Bremerella alba: one gene and its partner. The protein of the gene in region 2 interacts with the protein of the main gene of each other region in a pairwise test. Links are inferred from orthologs where the notes say so. Each region holds a gene or a part of one and is shown on either strand. Other genes may lie near its edges.

The links.
Region 1: the proteins of HOV93_RS00855 (region 2) and HOV93_RS21470 interact in binary tests that used the Escherichia coli proteins (3 or more experiments, as listed by UniProt). The link is inferred for Bremerella alba from one-to-one orthologs.

What each region holds. Positions count from the first base shown.
Region 1 is NZ_JABRWO010000013.1:176,900-189,206, forward strand. The notes cover bases 3,572-6,516. They hold HOV93_RS21470 (aminotransferase class V-fold PLP-dependent enzyme), read right to left. Parts: upstream 5,696-6,516; coding sequence 4,448-5,695; downstream 3,572-4,447. Other genes in these bases: bufB (MNIO family bufferin maturase), read right to left, coding at 3,572-3,850; HOV93_RS21465 (hypothetical protein), read right to left, coding at 3,886-4,347; HOV93_RS21475 (hypothetical protein), read right to left, coding at 5,810-6,516. In the rest of the region: HOV93_RS21445 (class I SAM-dependent methyltransferase), read right to left, coding at 1-334; HOV93_RS21450 (DUF3419 family protein), read right to left, coding at 462-1,661; HOV93_RS21455 (HvfC/BufC N-terminal domain-containing protein), read right to left, coding at 2,032-2,934; more of bufB, read right to left, coding at 2,939-3,571; more of HOV93_RS21475, read right to left, coding at 6,517-6,778; HOV93_RS21480 (YCF48-related protein), read right to left, coding at 6,838-9,900; HOV93_RS21485 (hypothetical protein), read left to right, coding at 10,080-10,856; bioF (8-amino-7-oxononanoate synthase), read left to right, coding at 10,930-12,093; HOV93_RS21495 (FxsA family protein), read left to right, coding at 12,190-12,307. UniProt on the Escherichia coli protein: Cysteine desulfurases mobilize the sulfur from L-cysteine to yield L-alanine, an essential step in sulfur metabolism for biosynthesis of a variety of sulfur-containing biomolecules.
Region 2 is NZ_JABRWO010000001.1:218,810-230,978, forward strand. What follows is about bases 5,052-7,858. They hold HOV93_RS00855 (SufE family protein), read right to left. Parts: upstream 6,769-7,858; coding sequence 6,334-6,768; downstream 5,052-6,333. Other genes in these bases: HOV93_RS00850 (serine/threonine protein kinase), read left to right, coding at 5,052-6,222; HOV93_RS00860 (thioredoxin family protein), read right to left, coding at 6,831-7,412. In the rest of the region: HOV93_RS00830 (PDZ domain-containing protein), read right to left, coding at 1-610; HOV93_RS00835 (hypothetical protein), read right to left, coding at 683-1,387; HOV93_RS00840 (RNA polymerase sigma factor), read right to left, coding at 1,406-1,960; HOV93_RS00845 (aldose epimerase family protein), read left to right, coding at 2,340-3,383; more of HOV93_RS00850, read left to right, coding at 3,784-5,051; HOV93_RS00865 (P-II family nitrogen regulator), read left to right, coding at 8,432-8,770; HOV93_RS00870 (GlsB/YeaQ/YmgE family stress response membrane protein), read right to left, coding at 8,896-9,288; HOV93_RS00875 (hypothetical protein), read left to right, coding at 9,579-10,187; HOV93_RS00880 (bifunctional transcriptional activator/DNA repair enzyme AdaA), read left to right, coding at 10,359-11,432; ilvA (threonine ammonia-lyase, biosynthetic), read left to right, coding at 11,476-12,169. UniProt on the Escherichia coli protein: Participates in cysteine desulfuration mediated by SufS. Cysteine desulfuration mobilizes sulfur from L-cysteine to yield L-alanine and constitutes an essential step in sulfur metabolism for biosynthesis of a variety of sulfur-containing biomolecules.

The DNA of each region.
Region 1 (12,307 bases), on a different replicon or contig from region 2:
TGCTCCAACCGCGCTGCTTGATGCGATCGTCGCATACCTTCAAAAGAGACGAAGCCAGATCAACCACATAGGCCTGCTTCAGGTTGCCGATACGATCCGCGATGAACTCGAGATTCGAGCCGGTCCCGCCTCCCATGTCGACCCACACGGCATCTTGCGGTGGCTCGATCGAACGGTACATCTCTTCCCGCCCTTTGAGCAGGCGTTTGCGAAAGTCATCGTACGCGCCGGCCTGACCGCTGTAAAAGCTATCAAGCCGCTGGGCGTGGTTGTCCCCTTTCACCGGCTTCACGGCAAGGTGATACAAGACTTTCAGATCCGAAGCCAGACTCATCCGATGCTCCTCGAGGTGTCCTTTCATTTCCCCTCGCCCCGTGGGGGAGAAGGTTAGGGTGAGGGGGTGAAACGAGAGCCCGTTTCTCATCCCTTTCCCTTGCGAAGTGTGCGGGAACCGGTGTTGTTTAGGCAGCGATATCCGCGATTCGGAACGCCCCGTAGGTGTGCACGCGATCTTTGACGTGAAGCTCTTCAGCCAGTTGCTGGTTATAGGTCAGCAATTCGCCGACCTGCTTCTTCTGACCTTGATGAGTGATCTCGACTTCATCGATAAAATCGGTGTTCAGGCCGCCTGTTCGCCAGATAATGCGGGTATCGTCTTCCCCTTCCATTCGATTGGCAATGGCCTGCCATTCGTTGACCAGGGCGAAGTAAAGTTTGTCGGTCAGCCAGTCTTGATGATCCAACAGCACCAAACGATGAATTGGGTGCCCGTCATGCTTCTCGAGGAAGTGCTGCACCGAATCGGTATGCGTGCTGACCTTGTGCACCAAGCCGTCCTTCAATTTCTGAAAGTTATCTGGCTTGAGATATTCGGGACAGCAATCTTCGGTGTATTGCCCCGTCACGTATACACGCCAGAAGTAGTTGTCCTGGATTGGAAGTTCAGCGAAGACGGCCCGCATGTTGTCTTGCACGAAGTCCACGATACCGTTGGAGTACTGCTTCTCGAGATGCTCGCGTTGGGCACGAGGCACCCCGACCAAGCTCCAGGTGGTGTCCCGGCTCATCGCAAACTTGAGAGGCCCGGTCCACAACTTTCGGTCGATGACCTCAAAGATCTCACGTTGCTCTTCCAGAGTTTTGGCATCCAGCAAATCGAGAACTTGCGGTCGCATTCGCAGGACATTCTCGACATACATGTTCACCACCTTGGCGAACGCTCCGGATGTCCCACGGAAGTAGAAGCTTCGCTTCTTGCGAGGACGGAAGTACTTGATCTTCCGATCCCAATAACTGCGTGACCATTCCGGCAGCGAATTTCGCAGTTTCGACTTGTAGGTGTCCTTGAAGTCGAGCAACTGGCCTTTCCCGAACATGGAGAAGAAGTCTTCATACTCCAAATTCTGGATTCCCGCTTTCTTGAGATCCAAAAGCGCATTTTGCCGTGGATTCATATCGACGGCATAGACATGGTTGGCTCCGGCCAGAACATAATCTAGCGCATTGCAGCCTGCCGACGTGATCACCATCACATTGTGATGGGGTTGAATCTCCAGGGCGACCCGATCTAAGCGAGGGTCTTCCCAGCAGGTATTGTACACTAAGTTGTTACGGTGAACGAAGTTAAAAACACGACCTCGAACCCAGCTAACCAATGCCATTGCGGCCCTCAAAGAACTAGATCAGGCAAGGAAGGGGGAAACCGAGTCGGTAACCCTGCCAATCAATGGAGCACCAGAACCAGCACTCCAAGGTAACTCATTGATTGTAGGGGCTCTGATACCGATCACAAGCCACGGTGCCTCCCATTCCCCCTCCATTTCCTCGCTTCTTACATAAGATTTACCCATTCTCGGGATCCGGACGGGCAATGCTGATGCGTTGGTTAAGTTCCCAAGGAATGTCAGGAAACTTTTGCCATAGAGAACATGGAAAAAGAGGGGGTTATCAATAAACGATCAATCAGGTGGCTCCCATTCAATCCGCGAGGTTAAAACCTCGGCAATGGTCTTAACTTCAGGAATATGGTGCCTAGCACTCTCTTCGCTCAGAAGAGACATCAATTGCCAGAAAGAACTGCTCGCGAGTGAATTTTTGGAAAGCGGCTGCTAGCAATTCAGGGAAATCATCCGACGAGCCGGCCTCGATCACCGCGCCTTCGATTGCCTGGGAAACGCTCTGTCCTTCGGCAAGCCGCGACAGAAGATGGTATTCCCAACACGTAAGAGGCACGCGACGGACGACATAGTCTTGGCGTGACAAAGCGAGCCAACTGGGTGCGGCTTCTGGAATTGCTGCCTGGGCCTCTTGTTTGATGGATGTGATGAAGTCACTGATCGGGAAGGGAAAAGAGTGCAGTCTCAGGCACGGCACCATCTGGAACGTTGCCTCCGCGAACGCTGTCGGCGAGATGCCTTCCAACTGGGCTGGCGACATCACCTCTTGCTGCTCTACGCCTGGCCCATCGAAGATCGCGTCGATGGAACGCTCGGCCACGGCAAGCCCTACCAGAAAGTCTTCAAAGCCTAACTCTTGGATACCTTGGGTCGGACTGGTCTCTTCCAGAAAGTCAGGAAACCGACTCCCCAGTCGATTCAGCGTGTACGACCGCGACGGATACTGTTGCAGGTAGGCGATCGCGAACTGATCGAATAGCTCGTCCCCGACGGTCTTAGCAAACAACGGGTAGATCGACTTCAGACACTCCACTAGGCGGGCATAGTAGGCATGCGCGTACACCTCCAGCCGCTGAATACTGGTCCGCCGGTCGCTGCGGGTCACCACCGATTCGATCTGCGATGAATCGACCGAGATATGCCGTTGTGCATCGGGCGCATCGATCCCTTCGACCACCCCATCCACATTCGTAATCACCGACTGCAACCATTTTTGAAGAACCGGTAAGTTGGTCGCGTTCGGCTTGTTGTCAGTCATCGATCTAGTTCACTTCGTGCTCGATACGATGCGCAGGGTGGGGAACGGCCGCGTGGCTGGCGTCGGTCGATTCTTCGACGACAATCGTTTCCCCCTGGATAAACTTCTTCGCCTTGAGGACCTCGGCATGCAGCGTGGGAAAATCAGGGATATTAGCGTCCCATTCCAAAAGCGTAGAAACACCACCGGTTCGCTCGTGGGCCAAGCGATAGAGTTTCCAAACCGGGTCGATGACATGGCCGTCGTGCGTATCAATGCAGTAGTCGCCCATGTTGGTGTGCCCAGCCAGATGAAACTGAACGATGCTCTCCCAGGGAAGGTTCTCGATGTACTGCACCGGATCGAAGTCGTGATTGACGGCTGAAACGTACACGTTGTTTACATCGAGCAGTAGCCCGCAGCCGGTCTCTATGGTCAGCGCGGTCAGAAACTCCCACTCGCTCATCGTCGATGCGGCGAAGGTGATATAACTGCTGGGATCTTCCAGGATCAGCGGGCGTTCGAGGAAATCTTGCACCTGACGAACACGCTGAGCGACGTGCTGGAGTGTTTCCTCGTTGTAAGGAATCGGCAAGAGGTCGTGCGTGTTTTGGCCGGAAACGCCTGTCCAGCAAACGTGATCCGAAACCCACTTGGCACCAATCGCCTGGGAGAGAGACTTTAGCTTCGCAAGATAATCGAAGTCGAGCGAATCGGTGCTGCCGATCGAGAGAGACACACCGTGCATCACAATCGGGTATCGCTCGGCAATCTGATCCAAGACATACCTGGGCCGGCCCTGCGAGTCGATGAAGTTCTCGGAGATGATCTCGAACCAGTCGACCGCAGGCCAGTGCTTTAAAATATGCGTGAAATGGGGGGCACGCAGTCCGACCCCCAATCCCAAATTTTCGTGGCCAAGCCGCGGCTGTGGCATAATCACTTCTCAGTCTCTTAGGCGAGATCGGCGACTTAAGCAGTCGGTTCCGGAGCAGGGTTCAATTCGACTTCCTTTTCCTTCATGCGCTCTTCAAACAGTTCGCGGGCCTTCTTCCACATGCCACCGGTCATGGGAATACCGCAACCACCTTTGCCGGCACATTCGTTGGCCCCTGGCGTTTTACCGCAGCCACCTTGCCCTTTGCAGTCGTTGTGGCCGCCGCAAATGTGATGCTCGACAGTCGCACAGTTGCCTGCCCCTGCACATTCGTTGGTGCCTTTGGCTCCTTGTCCCTTACATTCGTTCAAACCACGGCAAGCGTGCTTGGCGACAGTGGACGTGTCTCTACCTTCTGCAGGGGAACCGCCGTCTTCTTCGCCGGTCTTAGCAGCGGGCTGAGATCCGCAACCGATCGTTCCGGCTGCCAACATCCCACTCAGGGCCGCAGCAGAAAGCATATGAAAATCGCGGCGGGTGTAATCTTTTTGAGACATTTGCCTGGGTTTCCTGTCCGAAAAGGATCGGGGTGGTGATCGTGTGTAAGGACTAGTCTAACGGATTGAGGAAGCACCGTCTGGTGATCTGGAATACGGTTTAACCGAAAAATTTGACGGTCGTTTTCACGGCATTCGCTAGTTTTTCGACTTCTTCTTGCGTGTTGTACAGATAGAAACTGGCCCGAACACTCGCACTGATCCCCAACTTCTTATGCAGCGGCAGCGTGCAGTGATGCCCCTCACGCACAGCAATCCCACGTCCATCTAGAAATGTGGCGATGTCACTCGCGGCGAGGCCTTCGATCGTAAAGCTAACGATGCCGGCCTTCTTGCTGACGTCTGGCCCGTAGATTTTCAGGCCTGGCACATCGGCCAACAACTGGTGAGCATACGCGGCCAACGCTTGCTCGTGCTGTAAAATGCGAGCCAAGCCGACTTGTTCCAGGTACTCAATCGCGGGAATCATTGCAATCGCATCGGCAATGGGCGGCGTACCGGCTTCAAACTTCGCCGGCAACATGGCAGGCGTGAAATGATCGATCTCAACCGTATCGATCATGCTTCCCCCGCCCAAAAACGGTGGCATTTCTTCCAGCAGCGATTGCTTGCCATACAGCACGCCCACGCCGGACGGCCCCAACATTTTGTGGCCACTGAATGCCACAAAATCGGCATCCCAGCCACCGACGTCGATCGCTTCGTGCGGCACTGCCTGTGCCGCGTCGACCAGAACCTTGGCTCCCACGGCATGCGCTGCCGCAGTGATCTGAGCGACCGGGTTGATGGTCCCCAGTACGTTAGAAACTGCCGCGACTGCGACAATCTTGGTCCGTTCGGTCAAAAGCATCGGAAGCGAATCGAGGTCCAACTGGCCGTCTTCGGTGACCGCGATGGCACGGATCTTCGCTCCGGTTCTCTGGGCCAGTTGATGCCAGGGTACGAGATTGGAGTGGTGCTCCATCTCGGTTACTAGAATCTCGTCGCCTGCGGTGATATTGGCATCCCCCCAACTGCGAGCGACCAGATTGATGCCCATGGTGGTCCCGCTGGTGAAGATCACCTCGTTCTCCGACGATGCCCCCAAAAACCGCTGAACGGCGCGACGTGCCTCTTCGAATAGATCGGTCGACTCTCCGCTCAGACGATGGGCACCTCGATGAACATTCGCGTAATACCTTTGGTAGACATTACTTAAACAGTCGATCACCGACTTAGGGCGTTGGCTGCTGGCACCGTTGTCTAGGTAGACGAGGGGATGCTGTTCTTCGTCAACTTGATGCAGGATAGGGAAATCGGCTCGGATGCGCTTGACATCCAATTGCGATTCCACGTCGAAAGTGGCCATGGACTCGTGATTCTGTTGAGGGGGAAACGACGGCTCGGGTCGCCGTCTATTTTTCGCATACTTTGGTTATTTTATTCCCCTAGACCCAGATCGACAACGAGCGGTTCGGTCTTGTTACTTGAGTCGCCAGAAAGTCTCCCACGGGATCTTCTGTTCTTTACGACACGCCTCGGTCTGTTTCGCGAAGCGAGCCGCGTCTACCGGATAGCCGGCCGTCTCGGCAATTCCGGGTACCTGTTTCGCCCAGTAGGCGTTGATGGCTCGCATCGCGACTTCGCGGTGAAACTTCGCATAAATCGATGCCAGCGCGGTAGGCAGAAACGCCTCCCCCTTCGAGCGGAACTCGACCGACACCTGTGTGGGGCCAATATCACCCATATAGCGGCTTACGCTGCGCGACTCTTCGAGAATCTGCCACCAGGTATCAGGAAAGAAATGCTGTAAGAGCCCTGCGTAGTAGTCTCTCCCGCCATGTTTGTCGCACACAATCCGCACAGCCTGGGGTGACGCGGTTTGCATGTCTTTCAGCAGTCGCCGCACTAGACCAAGCGAGGCGTGCGAGAGGACCGTGCTCTTGTTGCCAATTCTGGCGAGACGTTCGTTGTAAGTCTTCTCAGTCAGAAATACGCTCCGAACATGGGCCAGCGACACGCCGCTTGCCTGACAAGCATGCGTGAACTGCGATGTTCGCTCAGCCACCATTTCGACCGTAGCGTGTGTCGGACAGGCATGCTCCCAGCCTAAATACCAAGGGGCTAAGTCTTGAGGGACGGCGTCGCCCAGGTCTGGCTCACAGCATCCTTGCCAGATGGGATGGATATGCGGTAGATGACTGCCGGTCGCCAGAACGGCTTCTTCCAGTAGTGAAAGATCGTCTCGCTTGCCGTACACCACCTTAGAATCAGCAATCGCCAGATGCTTGCGCGATGGCTTGCGCGAAACGGCTTCTTTCAGCAGATCGTAGAGTTCAAGACTTGCCAGGTCTGCGTGGCGGTCGCCGACATTCCAGACGGTGCCACCGATGACCAGTGGCCCCAGATTTGGGCCATATCCGGCTTCATCGATTCCAATCAGATATGCCACGCTTATTGCCGCTTGCGAGAGAACTCTGTTTGTTTCAACTCGCTAGGTTCTAAGCAGATTTATCGAAATTGCAAGAGACCGAACTCCGCAGGCCCCATTTCATACAGGGCACTTGAAGGCCAAGCTTCGGTTCCTTCGCTAACCATCACGCGTTGCACGGCCATCCCCCAGGTATCGCCTGGTTGGAGCAATTGGCCAGACAATTCACGGAAAGGTATGGCCGCTTCAATCGTCCAGGTCGATTCATCCTGATCGGCGGCAACATACCAGTTGGGGTTCCACGTCAGATTGCCAGAAAGCGAATCGGCCGTCCTTCCTCGGTAGTCAACCGACAAGCAATACGAGGTGGCATAGTCGCGATCGAGATCGAGATAAATACGAACACGATCACTCGAGGTGAGGTCTGCGTCACGCTCGCGTGGCCGCTCTCCAGGAGCTTCGTAGTGGAAGTTTTTCGACTTCATGCACCGAATCGCGAGATACAAATAATCTTCATCAAAGCCCACAATCATTGCGGCCGGCGGTGCCCCCGCTTCAGGTGATAGAGTGCCTGCCTGGAAATCGACCGGCTTGCCCGTTTGCCAAACACGATCATTCAAACGGCCATCGAGGACCGGCTTCGAGTCTTCGTAGTTAGCCGCCACGATTGGGGCATCGACCTGACTATTGCCACGCCCTAAAACAAGCTCCCATTGAGCGCGTCGACACCAGGCGTTTTCTTGTCCCAGGTTCAACAAACGTCGAATGTAGGATTCTCCCTGGCGAGAATGGCCTTGCTCGGCATGCAATCGTTCTAACAGAAATGCCAAAGAAGGATCGGCCAAAACATGGGGCATGTTTTGGTTCAATTCAGCGATCAACTTCGCGGCACGTTCCGGCGATTTGGTTGGACTTTTGTAGTTGGTAGGGTCGTTGAACGAAACGGTTGCGATCTCGCTGGCATCGGATGTCTCTTCCTCTGCATTCATTTCCTTGGGTGCCGTCGGAGCAGCGAATTCAACCGAGTCGCGGTTAAGAAACTGCATTTCGCTGCTCGCGTAATAGGCTAGTAGCCACGCGGCGGAACGCTCGGCAAGGACGTGGGTGGGAAACTTGCGAACAATCTGATGATGCATATCAGCGGACAGAGTCAAGTTGCCATTCTCGTTGGCCTTTTCTGCCAGGTGCGAAAGAACTTCCACGCTGCGTGCCGGCGGCAAGTCTTCCGACAGCTTAAGCATCTGCCCTAAAAGCAATGCTCCCCGCTGCTCGTCCTTGGCGGAATGGTTGATCATCTCGAACATATTCCGCCGCTTCTGAGCTGCCCTTTGAAGCTGCGCCAAATCGACCAGCGACATTTGCTGAGGTGGTCGCCGGGCCCCTTTACCAGCAGGGACCGAAAGCCCCGTAAAGATGTCACTCAAGCGGCCTTCGAGAAGGCCTGACGAACGTAAAACCTTCATTTCCAACGTGGAAGGTGAACTGCTCAGCTTGCCCGTTGCAACGCCTCGTGACACGCCAGCATGTTCCGATAAAGACATGGCGAGCTGCGGCGAGATCTGCGTCGTATTCAAGGTGATCGAGCCGTTTTGACCTTCCGGCACCACACTGCAGACTCGGGCAACCTTCCACGGTGCGAGCCCCAGTTCGGCTTGTTGTTCGGGGAAGCTATCGGCGTCGCCAGCTTTCTCCACGGCACGAAGCACGAGTTGGTTGACCATGTAGGCCAAAGGATCTTTACCGGTCGGATCGGCATAGTCGGTCAGCACCACGGTGGGTTTCCATTGGCGAATGCGTTGGACCAGGTAGCTTTCTGCGGCAGCGAGCCCCTGACCGTCGTTGGCGGCGTCCCAGGTCTTGGCCATTTGATCGCCGGTCAACTTAAGTTGCACGTCATGGGCCGGAAACTGCCAGGCCGTGTGACCGAAGTTCGCTCCGCTATGCAACAGAGCGTCTCTTAAAGGGGGACGTGGTTTTCCAGTTTGCGGCATAGGACGATTGATTACTTCCATACCAGTCAAATAGCCCTGCGAACCAGCGTGATGACTCACCAGTTCATAAGGAATGATCGACGAGTCGTGAAAGATTCCTAACAGCGCCAACCGCTGGCCCCCTTGCCGCTGCACGCTCCATGTTTGACCTCCATCCTTGGTATGCAAAATGGTTCCTAGTGAGCCGACGGCCCAACCGGTCGTTTCGCTGCGAAAGAAGATCGCGCGAATGGTTGCCGTAGTGGGCAGCTTCTGCGTGGTGAACGATTGCCCGCCGTTGCTTGAGTGCAGCACAAAACTGCCTGGGTCGCCGGCGATCCAGACCTGTTTTCCCAGACGCTCGACGGCGTGAAAGTCGACCTGTCGATCGGTTTGCTGTAGCGGTCCCGGGGCGACAACTTCCCACGAAGTCCCCGCGTTGGTCGAATTGAGAATAAGTCCCCCTTCGCCTACGACGGTTGCGTCTTTGGCACCTGCGACGACGATATCCTGCATATCTCTTAGCGGATCGACCAGAATCGTGGGCTTACGAATGCCGCCGCGATCGGCCAGCGAGAGATTACCACTGACGCCTGCCAGCAAGAGTTCACCACCAGGCAACACGGCAAACTTTTCAAAGCGAGTGTTCTGAGTGCCGGGCAAGCTTCGCCAACTGCGGCCACCATCGTTGGTTTCAAACATTCCGGTGGGAAACATGTGCGAACCATGACCCACGGCCCAGCCATGCCGAGTATCTTCAAATCGCACACCGGTCAACTTGGGCAACGACTGCTCTGGCATCGCGTTCCATGACATGCCACCATCGCTGGTCGTGAGCACAACGCCACGTGTCTGGGTGCTGTAAGGCTGCTGATAGCCGCCCACGGCCCAACCGTGCCGCGAATCGGTGAAGTAGACACTTGCGAGATGGGCATCGGTGCCTGAGGGAATCTGCTTCCACTCAAGTCCCCCGTTATCGGTGTGCCAGATGGCACCGTGGTCGCCGACGGCAAGACCGTGCCGATCATCTACGAAGGTCACGTCGTTTAGCTGAGCATCCAAGTACCAGGTACCCGGCACCTCGGCCTGGGCCGGAGATGCTAGCACCGTCAGGCATGTCAACAATAACGCGTTAGGCAGAAGTCGACCTAAGGCTGGAATGAGTCCGTTCATTCGCGAAACCACGATGATATCAGAGGGGAGAAGCGTACGAGAGTTTGGACGGAATCTTAGAAGAATTCGCACAATCGTGCCAATCCGGTTCGTCCGACTTTAGAGAATTCGTGCGAACCAAATCGAGAAAATTGCGATAAACAATAGATAGGATCCATACTTTCCTGGGGGAGACACCCATGCCGCTGCAAAACTGGAGAACTTTGCCTCTGATGGTTTGCGGCATTTGCTTGCTGTTGCCATCGCTGCTATCAGCCGCACCCCAGGCCGACTTCGAGAAGATTCTTTCCCCCATTTTGGAAGATGCCGTCCATCGGTCGCTTCCCTCGTCTTTCAAAGACGAATCGGACTGGGGGCGCACTCACGAGTTCACCAAGCGGCTAAAAGTCCGCGGCAAATGGCATAGCTTGAAGCTCGAACGCGTTCGCGAAGCTCAGAACCATGGCGACTGGGTTCGCTATCTGGGGCATATTGAAGCCCCGAATCAGCATGTCCGGATTTGGATTGAAGAATTGAACGTGGGCCCCATGCGTTCGACCTGCCAGATTCATGCCCGAGTCGAGTTTCAGGGTGAGGCCGAATTTCAACAATGGGTCCGCGATGTGCGTCTGCTCGGCGTGAGTGTTGTCGCTGAAGCGACTGTGAAGATTCGTCTCGATGTCCAACTTGACAGCAAATGGGACATGTCGACGTTCGTATCGACGGCCGAATTGACGCCCACGGTCACCGGCGGTGCGATCGAACTCGAGCGGTTCTACGTCCACCGCATCGGCAAAGCTCACGGCGAAGTTGCCGAGCAAATCGGCGAACAACTCGAAGGTAAACTCGCTAAGAAGCTCTCTGGCAAGGAGGAAAAGCTCGTTCGTGAAGCGAATAAAGCAATTGCCAAAGAGCTGGAAAACGGCACCGTTAAGCTCGACCTGCTCGACTATCTCAAGAAGCAGTTGTTGAACTAGGGTCAAGCCCGTTTGAGCGGTAAGCGCACTTGCGAAATAATAAGAGGGTATCCTACTATTCCGCGAGAACCCCATGTTTGACCCGCTTGCTTGGATTCCCGAACAACTTGATCTCCTTCAAGCGATGGAGCGTCGACGTGCCATTCACGTTCGCTCAACCGCACAAGGAGCAACCGTTTCGTGGAAAGAAACCAAACTCATTAACTTCGGTAGCAACGATTACCTCGATCTGGCTGCAGATGCTCGCTTAGGCGATGCGGCCCGGGAAGCCATCACCGCAGAAGGATGGGGAAGTGGCGCCAGCCCGCTCATCACCGGCCGAGGAAACGACCAGGCCCGGCTCGAAGCTGAACTGGCCCAGTTTGAAGGGACCCAGGCCTCTCTGGTATTTTCGAGCGGCTTTGCTGCAAACGCCGGAACGATCGACGCGCTCACCGATCGAGGCGACGTCATCCTTAGCGACGAAAAGAATCATGCCAGTATCATCGACGGCACTCGGCTTTCCAAAGCGACTGTGCGCGTTTATCCCCATCGCGATGTCGACTACCTGGAAAACCTGTTGAAACAGTGCGGGACATTTCGGCGGCGATTGATCGTGACCGATACGCTCTTCAGCATGGACGGCACGATTGCCCCGCTGCCAGAGTTGGTCGACCTGGCCGAACAATACGACGCGATGCTAATGGTCGACGAGGCCCACGCTACCGGCGTATTCGGCGAGCAAGGGCATGGTCTCTGCGAACATTTCGGCATCGAAGATCGCGTGCCGGTGCGCGTCGGGACGTTCAGCAAGGCCTTAGGGGGACACGGCGGCTTTGTCGTCGGCAGCCAAACGCTCATCGACTATCTGGTGAATCGCTCTCGGCCATATATCTTCTCCACGGCGGCCCCGGCGGCCAATGCCGCGGCGATGCTTGCCGCACTTCAAATCGTGCAGAAGGAACCCCAGCGTCGTCAGACGTTGATGGCAAGTGCCAAGTTTTTAAGAGACGCGCTGCGTAAACAAGGGTGGGGGCTGGGGGATTGTCGTAGTCAGATCATTCCGGTGATCGTCGGGACGGAAGCCTTGGCGATGCAGCTTTCCGCCAAGCTGTTCGACAGGGGCATGCTGGTCCCTGGGATTCGACCTCCATCAGTAGCTGACGGAGAGTGTCTGCTGCGGATCAGTCTTTCCTCAGGACACACGCGGCAGCACCTGGACACGTTGGTGGAAGCACTGGAAGAACTTCGTTTCTAAGCTTCCGACATTGGCGACGAATAACTGCGTGTTATCATTTCGATAGGCGACCACCCCCTTTCAACATGGATTAGAACCATTCAAGTTTTTGCCATACTGCTTGCTCTCTTTGTTACCGTTCCCTTAGTGGAACTCACCTTGCTACTGTGGCTGGCCCAGTACGAAGGGTGGTTGGTGACTTTGGGCATCGTACTGTTCACTGGCATCCTGGGAA
Region 2 (12,169 bases):
CCTGTTTCTCGACACGAATCAAGAGGTTCTGAGGCAGATCTTCTCCCATCATGCCTAAGCGCACCTGAGGTGGAACGACTTGACCGGGGCCGAAGAAACGAAAGCGAGCATCGGGCTGGGCTGCCAGTTTCGGCTCCTCGGGAACCACGCCAACCGGTGGCATCGCCGATAACATGTTGTCCGGGGTTTCCTCCGGCTCAACAGTAAAGGACTCGATTTCCAAGCCACGCAGGACACGCACCGTCAGCGGCTTGGCTTCGTTTTTGCGTACCAAGTCGACCATCTGCTCTGGCGAAGCGATCGTTACCTCATTCACTTTCAGTACATGGTCGCCTGCTTTCAGTCCGGCCTTTTCGGCGGGGCTTTCCGGAGCCACTCCGGCGACCATCGCGCCGCCATCTTTGAGACGCTCGACATGCTTCTTCAAGATTTCCGGAGTCGGCGTCAATTGAACGCCGAGCCAATACTTTTTGGCGGACGGCTTTTCCTGCTTGGCTTCGGCCTCTGCTTCCGCTTGAGGTGCCTCATCGGCGGTGACGACCTGCATCATTGGTACGGCGACGACGCCGGTTGCCAAGAGCGTGGCCATGAACCAATGTCGGACTTTCATGCTTTCACTCCTTCTTGCGTGGGGAAATTAGGGAGAGTAATCCGTGCTGGTGCCCGTGGGGCGTTGGGTGATTTAGTGATACGGTATATCGGGTTTTTCGTAGACAATCACGTCTTGTACCGGAACCACAACTCGCTCGCCATTTTCAAGCGAAACGGGGATCAAGCGGTTCTTGGTTTGAAATGGTTGTCCGGAATCTTTCAGCTTTTCAAGTTGCTGCGGGCTCATCCCCCACGAGCTATCCCACTCGGCCTGGGGATCGTAAGGTTTGTTTTGATCGATGGCGATCGGCATGCCGCCGCCTTGCTCGCCGTCCCATTGGTTAACGTACACAAACTGCGGTTTGGCAACGCTGTGCTGTGGTGAATCAGGGGGCGATTGCGGATCGATCACGTTCGTCGCTAAGCCGCTGCCAGGCCCATCGACCGTGGTGCCGTCGATGCCTGAGATGTACCATCCCAAGCCGAACGCAATCGCTACCGAGGCCGCCATCGCTGCCAATGTTTCCATGCGACGAAAGGAAGCCATGCCGGCGGTGGACGACTTCTCTGCCGCTGGTGCCAACTCTGTCAGGGGGCGTGACGGAGAGGTCTGCATCACCAGCGGCAGAGATTGCCCCAGCGCCTGTGACTCTAGGAACGCGTGGGCACATCGTCGCCAACCATTTGGAACTTGTTCTAACTGCGAAAGAACCTCGCGGTACTCTTGCGGCGTCAATTCGCCATCAACCAAGCGGTCGAGTTGGCGGTCTTCAATGTGGTTCGATGAATCGTTCATGGCATGTTTCGCTATGGTTTAGGTCGCCGTCGAGACAATCTCTCGGGCCACCAGTCGCTCGCGCATTCTTTGACGAGCCCGATGAAGTCTGGCTTCCACGGCGCTGGTACTCACGCCCAGTCGCTCGCTGATCTCGCGATAGCTCCACTGCTCGGTGTACTTGAGCAATAGAATCTCGGCATCGCGTCGTGGTAGTTCGTTCAAGGCTTGGCGGACCAGCGCGTTGCGTTCTTCGGCAAGCAGCCAATCCAATGGGTTTACTTCGGAATTGATTTTCGGGGGTAAATTTTGCTCAGCCGCATCGTGTAACTTGCGGATTCGGCCTTGCTTGCGGCGATACAAGAGAGCCTGACGAATGGCAATCTTATAAAGCCACGGTCCCACAGCGCTGGGGTCCCTTATCTGCTGCCAGTTTTCCAGCGCTGCGGCGACCGTCTCCTGCATCACGTCGTCAACCTCCGTCGGACTGCGAAGCCGTGCATACAGCGCAGTTCTCAGCCAGCGCTCGTGCTGCTGTAGCAGTTGTGCGGGCTCGGGCTTCACGTTGTCTCCTGGCAGCTCGACGGGGTTCATCGTGTATTCAGAGGGTTAGTTACCGCTGGACTAAAAACCTTGCACATGCCGTTGGAATATTTTCGCAAAAAAACTCAGATGCTTGTGCAAGCAAACTCAAACTCTTGTACTACGCATGAAAATGTAGGTTGGTTTGCTTCGTAAATTACGGAGATCGCTAGACTTCCGGAAAATTCAGCTTGATAATGTTTCTCAATGCACGTCCCTTTCGCTTTTCCCGGTACGGCCCTTCCGGCCGTTCGTCTACTAGCCCCAACTGCTTGGAGTTCCGATGATGACACGCTGCCTAGCCCCTGCCGCACTATGCATAGCGGCGATTGTAATGAGTGCTTCTGGTCGATTGGCCGCAGAGCCTGCAGCAAAAGGAAATGATACCCCCATGAGTGTGACCGCGAGCGAGTTCGGCCAATTGCCGGATGGAACCACAATAGCCAAGTACACGGTCGACAACGGCAACGGCGTCGTGATGGAGTTGATCAACTACGGCGCGATCATGACCAGCGTTACTACGCCGGATAAAAATGGTCAGTCCGCCAGCATCAACGTCGGTTTCGACAACCTGGAAAGCTACCTCGGCGGAACACCCTACTTTGGTGCGACCGTGGGCCGCTATGCCAATCGCATCGCTAAGGGCAAATTCACCCTCGGAGGCCAAGAGTACACCCTGGCCACCAACAACGGCCCCAATACTTTACACGGTGGTGAAAAAGGATTCGATAAGGTCGTGTGGGCCGCCAAGAAGATCGAAAACGAAGACGCCGTCGGTGTGCAGTTCGACTACACCAGCGCCGATGGCGAAGAAGGCTATCCCGGTAACTTGAAGGTCACCGTGAGATACACCCTCACCCCAGACAATACCCTGGTGATGGATTACACGGCCACAACCGACGCGGAAACGGTGCTGAACCTGACCAACCACAACTACTGGAACCTGGCCGGTGCCCAAAGCGGCAAGAACTACGACCACCAACTGAAGCTGGAAGCGACCCAATACTTGCCGGTCGACGAGACCCTGATCCCAACCGGCGACATGAAGTCGGTCAAAGGAACCCCGATGGACTTCACCACATTCAAGACCATCGGCAAAGACATCCAACAGACCGGCGGCGATCCGATCGGGTACGATCACTGCTATGTGCTCGACGATCAGACCGACAAGCTGGCACTCGCCGCCACGGTCAAGGAACCTTATTCCGGCCGCGTGATGGAAGTTTGGACCACCCAACCAGGCATCCAGTTCTATAGCGGTAATTTCCTCGATGGTAGCGACGGCAACGCGGGGCTGAACCAGCACGAAGCGTTTTGTCTCGAAACGCAGCACTTCCCCGACACCCCGAACCAACCCAACTTCCCCTCGGCCACACTCAAGCCAGGCGAAACGTTCCACGAGACGACGGTTCACAAGTTCTCCGTCGAAAAGTAATGTATCTAACCAATCCAGCGAAACGAAAGCGGCCTCTTAAACAGGGGCCGCTTTTTTTGTGGAGTTTCGTTAGCACAGAAAGCATTCATTAGAGTACGACCAAGTTCGCGTTTATTGTGAAATCAGCTTCGTTTTTTCGATCAGGCTTACCCCGAATGACTCGCTTGCTAGTGTCGTGAACTACGAGTTTGTTTATAAAGTGAGATGGCCAGTTACCCCCATTTAAAAAGTGCCATCACACTGAATCGGTAGTGAGCTATCCAACGGGTTTACCAATCGATCGGCACCAGCGATCGGACGGTCCATAGGATGGCACATGCTTATGGGGTGACTTGATAGCCAACCGTGACACTCACAACCTACGGGCAATCCCCACACGCAAGCATCACGCGCTGGAAGAATGAATCAGCCTGATACCAAAGTTGTTTTGAAGATCGCCGCCGAGGCTCGGCGGCGGCATGGCGCTGCCCGAGAAGCGTTTCTGGAAGACACGTGCGGTACCGATCAGGTCCTGCGTAAGTTGGTCGAAGACAAGATCCGCCCTAAGCCGGCAGGCACCTTGGTTCCCGACCAAGTCAACATCAGCTCGACCCTCTCTGCCGAGCCTCCCTCGAAGCATTCGCTTCACCCCAGACCAGGCCTGACAGCACGCTACTTGCCCGGCACAAGCGTGCTAGTGCGTGTTTGGGCATCGCGACTTTATCGCACGATCGCTATCGTGAGCGTCCTCGTGCTGATCATCTTGCTGGGGATCGGTTCGCGTTATCTCGTTTTTAACGAACTACGCAAGATCCGCGAGCAAGAGTTCACCGCCCTGCTGGCCGCGGATGTTCAGGCCCTGACCTCCTGGATCGAAACTCGCAAAGAGCATGTTTCGGTCGTCGCCAAAGACGAAGACGTTCGCGAGGCGATCTTGACGCTGGTCAATCAAAAGCGAAAGCTGCGAGACGACTACTCGGCCAGCGCTGTCCAAGAACAGCTTCAATTCTTTCAACAACGATTCCCGAAGTTCACACGTCCCGTCAGCGACGTCAAGCAATTCATCGAAGCAAACGAGCCGATTACATTCGACCAGCGGCAAGAGCCCCTTCAAGATCACCCCGGCCTGATTCCCGATGAAGGGGTGTACCTCGTTGCCGACGCAGCCGGAACCGTTCTGGCAGCGACGGAAGAAAAGGCGATTAACCAAACCTTGGTGGGCAGTCGTCGGCTGCAAATCTTTTCAGATGTCTTTCAAAACAAAGCCGGCTTCATTCCGCCGATGCGTCCAGAACAGGAAATGACCATCCCTGGCACGCGTCCTGATGTGGCATTCACGTGGGTTTACCAGCCGATCTACGACGACTTCAATGTGCCGTCGGCGATTCTCTGCTTCGGCTATTTTTCGATTGGCAACTTTACGAAGTCGCTCATTTCTGCCCGAACCGGCGAGACCGGCGAAGCGTATGCGTTCGATGCTAACGGTCTGATGTTGACCGAGAGCCGGTTTACCAAAGATCTCTGGCGGATGGGAATCTTGCCGGAAGGAGAGCCATCGCGGGCCAATCTCATTCTCCGCCCGCCCCATGCTCAGCAGCACCCTAATCCCGAAAACCACCCTCGATTCACGCGATTAATTGGCGAGGCAATCGCCGACCATGCGAACGGCATCAAGTCGGATGTCATGATGACCCCGTACCCCGACTACCGAGGGCGTCAGGCGGTCGGTGCCTGGCAGTGGATCGATGAATACAACTTTGGCGTCGCCTACGAAACCGAATCGCAGGAAGCGTTCCGCCCCTTCACTTACATTTCTTATGCCCAGTACGCATTACTGCTTTTGATCGCCGGGTTTGCCGGACTCGCCTATTACGCCGCAACCTCGCTCGTTCAAATGCGTCGCACCATTGGCGAGCACACCGTCGTCGGTGCCTATGAGCTGCTGCGAAAGATTGGTGAAGGAGGCATGGGTCAGGTTTATCTCGCGCGTCATCAAATGCTCAAGCGACCAACCGCCGTGAAGCTGATGCGGCCTGAGCAAACGGATGCCTCTTTGCTCAAACGGTTCGAGCGAGAAGTTCAGCTCTCGAGCCGCCTGAAGCATCCCAATACGGTCGAGATCTACGACTATGGCAAGACGCCGGACGACCTCTTCTACTACGCGATGGAATACCTGGACGGCATCACTCTTGAAGTCCTCGTGCGGCAATATGGCTGGCAGCCGGTATCGCGTACGTTGTGGGTGATGCGGCAAGTGGCTGCCTCGCTTCGTGAAGCCCACGAGAGCGGCCTCATTCATCGCGACATCAAGCCGCTTAACATCATGCTTTGCCGCGCCGGCGGCGAGTACGACGTCGCGAAGGTCCTAGACTTCGGCCTGGTGAAAAACCTTTCGGCCGATCCCGGTGCCACCATCGTGACCACCACGACCGAGATCAGCGGAACGCCGATGTATATTCCGCCCGAGCGTGTCAAAAACCCGACCCAGGCCGATCCCCGCGTCGATATTTATGCCCTCGGTGCGACCGTCTTCTTCATGCTCACCGGGCAGACCATCTTCAGCGCTGCCAGCGCGGTGGATGTCTTGGTGCAGATAGTCACCAAACCAATCCCCTCGGTGAAAGAGGCTTCCGACCGCATCATTCCCGATGCCCTGCAAGACCTCATCTCACGCTGCCTGGCCAAGGATCCGAAGGATCGTCCTCAGACAGTCGAAGAAGTGCTTAAGGAAGTCGAAAAGCTGATGGACGACTTCCCCTGGACCCAACAAGAGGCCGAAGACTGGTGGGAACACAACATCCCGGTCGACGAGCTCTTTGAAATGGCGATCCGCGAACCAGAAGATAGGCCCGCGCTGTAACGCCGCATCAAATAAGCAACGCCGACAAGCGGCTCATGCAAGAACGCAATCGAACCGCCAAGCTCTCATCCTTCTTCCAGCCAAGGCGTGCCATCCGTTCTAAGGGGCTTCCTAGCGAACACTGACGGCGATCTCGTGGATCTTACGCACCATCGAATGCAGACCGTTCGATCGCGCCGGCACCAGGTGATTCTCAAGCTTCAACGTATCGAACAGGCCCCGCAGATCGAAATCGAGAATCTCTTGCGGGCTCTTGCCGGAAAGCAACATCACCAGGATGCCCACCAAACCTTTCACGATATGGGCGTCGCTATCGGCTTGAAAGACAATCTTCGTGGCCTGACCATCGGCTTCAACAACCTTGGGAACCAGCCAAACCTGGCTCTGGCATCCCTGCACTTTGAATTCGTCGCGACGCAATTCATCTGGCAAATCGGGAAGCTCACGTCCCAACTCGATAATCAACTTCAGCCGCTCCTCTTTGGTTTCAGCGAACTCGAAGTCGTCGATCAATTCTTCCGCGGTCAGTGTTGGCGGTTCGTTCAAGGTGAATCTCTTCATTTCAATCGAATAAATCGTCTGCTCGATACGAGGGTACTGCCCCTATTCTAGTCGCCGTGCTTTTCTCGAAGACGGGTCGACGTGCGACAAATCCATTGATGGCGTTCGAATTGATCGATCCACTCGGCCAACACGCTACTAGTCAGGGGATCCATTTGCCCGGCGGTCCCCAGCGAGATGCCGGTGCTGCACGCGGCTCCTCCTAGCTTCTCGACCATCTGACGGTATTTGACCAGGGTGCGATCACCGTACATGCCGGTCACTTGATCATCTTCGTTCAAAAAGACGGTGACCGGAACACGATTTCCGCCGCACACTTTGATTGCTTCTTTCAAATCATCGGGGGCATCATCCCGATCAATATAGCGAACCGTGATGTGGGGGGATGCCTCTTCAATTACCTGAAACATCGGACACTGATCGACACAATCACCACACCAGGCCCCAGCCAGGCAAAGGACGTGCATCTCGCGAGTGAAGCTTGCCAGCAAGGTCTTTTGGGCTTCACTGAGGGACAGCGTCTCGCGTTTAGCATTCCAACGCGTTTGCTGATTCTCGTTGGCATACTTTGCCAGGAAGTCAACGTACGATTTGCCAGAGGAAAACAGGGTAGGCCAGTCTAAGGGCATAGTTCTCTCAAAATTAAAAAATGGTTCTTTGCGTGAGTCTCTTCAAGGTGGCCACAATTGGCCCACGTTTGAAGTTTTCAGTGTTCGGTTTTTCAGTAAGAAGCAGGCTTTTGATCTCTTCTCTTCACTTTTGCTGAAAACGGAATACTGAAAACTTCAGGCTTCGTCCTTCTGATCACGGGTACCCGCACATTCGCGTCAGGGCCGATGCATTTGAAGGCAGCACCTGCGTGCATTTTAGGCAGCAAGCGGGTGGCTGATTAGGGGCGGTCAAAAAAACTACAGGCCGTTTTCTGCCCGAAAACCGGGTAATCAGCCAATTTTGCCCCGTTTTATCGACCCGCAGCTCAATTGGCACACCGAATGCATCTAATGTCTGGCGAAAGCGAATCAGAAGGAGATTCGGAACCGGTCGCGAAGGATCGTGTACCTCGGACTTCTCTCTTCTGAATAGCATACGATGCTTGCCCCGTGCTTCTGAGACAAGGAGTGCCGTCAGGGCTGGGGACAAGCTCAACGGCTTCGCTTTTCAACCGAACAAAATTTGCAGATCATCTCCAAGTGATCTGAACCGAACAGTGTGGAAGCATGATGGGGTGTTGTTCGTGTGCAGTGGGGCTGCCGCGAACGGTAGTCGAGGTTGAGGAGGTTTTGCCTCCTTAACCTCGGCTATTTTTATGCGCTAAAGCATATTCTATGGAACTTTTTCCTGTCACCATCTTAGGCACGTTTCCCGCTTGGCTGCTAATTTGTCACGCAGACTCTTGCGACCGGGCATCACTTTTTAGAAAAGTTTTACTGACTTAAACCGTTATCTCCTTGATGCTTACGCATCGACCCCACATACTAACCGCTGAATTGGCATAACGGTTGCAAACAACCGAAAGCAATGGACAAATAGGTCACCCGCTCATCATGCACTCGCTCTCCGCCTTGTTTAGTGCATGGCTCCACTATGAAAGAGCATCCGTTGCGACCTGTCCTTATAACGTCACGTCAGTTTGTTGGAGTATGCATTAATGAAGAAGATTGAAGCCGTCGTCCGTCACCACAAGTTGGACGAAATCAAAGAAGCCCTGGTTACTAAAGGGTTTGGTGGCATGACCGCAACGGAAGTCCAGGGATTTGGACGTCAAAAGGGACAGACGGAGACCTATCGCGGTGCGGAGTACTCGATCGATTTCGTTCCTAAAATCAAAATCGAAATCGTCTGCACCGACGAGCAGTGCCAGGAAATCGTCGACACCATCATTCAAAAAGCTCAGTCGGGTCAGATCGGCGATGGAAAAATCTTCATCTCCGAACTCACCGACGCTATCCGTATTCGTACGGCAGAAACCGGATCGTCCGCGATTTAGTCGCCGATTCACATTAGTCGCATCGGCCAAGCGCACGGCCCTTCGACCACCAAGTCACTCCCCCTGGAAAAGCCGGCCCTTCATGGGTCGGCTTTTTTTATGAAGCTTTCCGTCCCTTGGCATCTTTAGTAGTGATCGGCAGTCGAGCGACTCGATCGGCGACGATTTGAATACAGACGCATCCGCCGCGGTGAAGCCGGCTGGCTTTCATCAATCACATGCCCTGATAGCAATCGATAGAAGAACAAGATCGTAAAGGCCCCGCCGGTGGCAACGGCGAATCCCATCGGACTTAGCGGCGAGACTTTGTAGCCTTCAAAAAAGAGCGACAGCATTCCGCAACCAATTACCGAGCCGCCAATTCCCATCGCTAACGTAGCAATCGGCCCACCAGGATCTCGGCCTGGCATAATCGCTTTGGCAAACAACCCTGTCAGCGTACCGAAACCTACCCAAGTCAGAAACAGATTGGCCCACGCTTCAAAATGCTCGGATACCTGTAATGCCTCGTCACCCATAACCGCCTACTTTTTCCATGCTAGCAACTGGGGATGAATCTCCCCGCGAGAAGTCGACATAAGATAGATGTCGTCAACTGCGGCTCAAAAATTTGCCGATTATGCCGATCGATTGGGAAAAGACATCTTTCCCCCTGGCAGGAAGTGGTAATCGTGAGATAACGGCTATAATAGTAGAGAGAGCGTGCGGCCCAACGAGATCGATCGTCAGGCGTCGCACCTTTCGCTGGTCCCGGAGGGATCAGCCCCCTAATCATGCGATCGCACGGTTTTCTTCGCGGAGGTGTCTTATGCGAACCCTTATCCCGATGTTCGCCTTGTCGCTGTGTGCGGCAGTTGTTCTTGGATGCACGAAGTTTAATGCCTCGGAACTCGCCGACGAGACAAGCGGCACGTTGGCTTCCGATGCTCGGTCGAATCAAGTTGTCTCGCTGCAACTGGGCCAACAGCCCGGCGCGTTTCAGGTAGAGGATGTCACCGGCCCCGCAGCGGGTGAGTTTCTCTGTTATCGTTGCAAATACAGCGGCAAGCCCACGGTCGTTATCTTCGCCCGCGAAGTGAACGATTCGGTCACCAGCCTGGTTCAGCAGATGGACCGCAAGGTCGCCGAGAACGCCGACAAGAAGCTTTCTGCGTTCATGGTTGTCGTGGGCGAGGACACCGATCAGATCAAGCCCACGCTGCAGCGCGTTCAAGTTTCTCAAAACATCGTGAACACGCCGTTGACTGTCTTCAATGAAAAGGAAGGCCCCGCCGGCTATGGCCTTTCCCCGCAGGCTCGCATCCAAGTCATGATGTGGAATGACGACGGCCTGAAGGTCAATAAGCCACTTGCGGCTCACCTCTCCAAGGAAGAAATCTCCGAGATCGTCAGTCAGGCCAACGAAATCCTGAACTAAGCCAACTTGGATCAACCTCAGGGCCTCAAAGCGGATAATGCAATCAGGCCTGAATCCGATGGCAAGTCTCTATCTGAGATCACCTCAACCCAAGAGCCGCTTCTTTCGCATTCCGAATTGTTTGTTCCGTTTCCGGTCGCAGGCTCAGGCAGGCGTTCCTATAGTGACCACATGAACGCCACGATCACGCTTCCCGATTTCGAAACCATGTACCAGGCCATCGTCGACCGCGACGCCGCGATGGAAGGTCTCTTCGTTGTCGCTGTGAAAACGACGGGAATCTTTTGCCGGCCTGGCTGCAAAGCGAAAACCCCCAAGCGCGAGAACGTCGAGTTCTTCGCCACCGCCGACGAGGCGTCCGCTGGCGGTTATCGCCCCTGCAAACGCTGCCGCCCGACCGAGCCTGCTGGCAGTGTGCCGGCCTGGCTAACCAAGCTGATCGAAGCCCTCGAAGCCGATCCGTCGCGCCGCTGGACCAACGCCGACCTGACCACGATGGGGCTTTCGCCGATCCGCGTTCGTCGTTGGTTTCAAATGCACTACCGGATGACCTTTCACGCTTACCTTCGTACCCGGCGGATAGGCCTGGCAGTCGACATGCTGCAAACCGGCCAAGACGTCACCTCCGTCGCATGGGATAGCGGTTACGAGTCGCTCAGCGGTTTTCGCGATAGTCTCCGCAAATGGACCGGGCAGACGCCTACGAGCATCAAGCAGGGCGAGCCGATCCTGGTCGACCGCCTTTTAACTCCGCTGGGCCCTATGCTAGCCGCCGGAAGCGACGCCGGGCTGTGCCTGCTGGAGTTCGCCGATCGCAAGATGCTGCCGAAGCAGTTCGAGCGGATCAGCAAGCTTTTCGCTCAACCCATTCTGCCCGGCACGCACCCTGTGCTGACCCTTGCGGCAGAGCAGATCCAGCAATACTTCGACGGAACACGAGCCGAGTTCACCCTTCCCTTGCGTCTGGACGGGACCTCCTTTCAAGAGACCGTGTGGAACAATCTGCTCGAAATTCCCTATGGCCAGACCAGCTCTTACAAACAGTTGGCCCAGCAGGTCGGCAAGCCCAACGCATCCAGGGCCATCGGCCGCACCAACGGCGATAACCGCCTGGCGATCGTCGTGCCATGCCATCGCGTCGTTCGCAGCGATGGTCACCTGTGCGGCTATGCCGGCGGTCTCTGGCGAAAAAAATGGCTGCTGGAACACGAACGAAAGGCCAAGCAAACTCAGCTGCCCCTATGAGGTACCCTAGACCCTTCCGCGTTCTTCGCTTCCAATAAGGGACATGAACGAAACGCCTAAATCAACGCCAGCGGCAACCTCTTCCGCTAAACGTGGTCTCGTCGGAGATGGCACCCATCTCGGGTTGATGGACTACCTTCGCAAAATCCTCAACGCCCAGGTCTACGACGTCGCTCACGAGTCTGCACTCGAGCGGGCCGGTAAGCTTTCCGAGCGTTTGCAAAACAATGTCTGGCTGAAACGCGAGGACAGCCAAAAGGTGTTCAGTTTCAAGCTGCGTGGGGCCTACAACAAAATGGCCCAGCTCACACCGCAGCAGCTTGAACGTGGCGTTATCTGCGCTTCGGCAGGCAACCACGCCCAAGGGGTGGCGCTCGCGGCAACGCATCTTGGTTGTACGGCGACCATTGTCATGCCGACGACCACTCCTAAACTCAAAATCGAGGCGGTCAAAGCGTTGGGGGGCAATGTCGTGCTGCATGGCGAAAGCTTCACCGATGCCAACCAGCACGCCAGCGAATTGAGCAGCACCAACGAGATGACCTTCGTGCATCCCTTTGACGATCCCGACGTGATCGCCGGTCAGGGCACCATCGCGATGGAAATCTTGCGGCAACATCAAAAGCCGATCCACGCCATCTTTGTCGCCATCGGCGGCGGCGGCATGATCTCGGGCGTGGCCGCCTACATCAAAGCGGTTCGGCCGGAAATCAAAGTCATCGGCGTTCAGACCAACG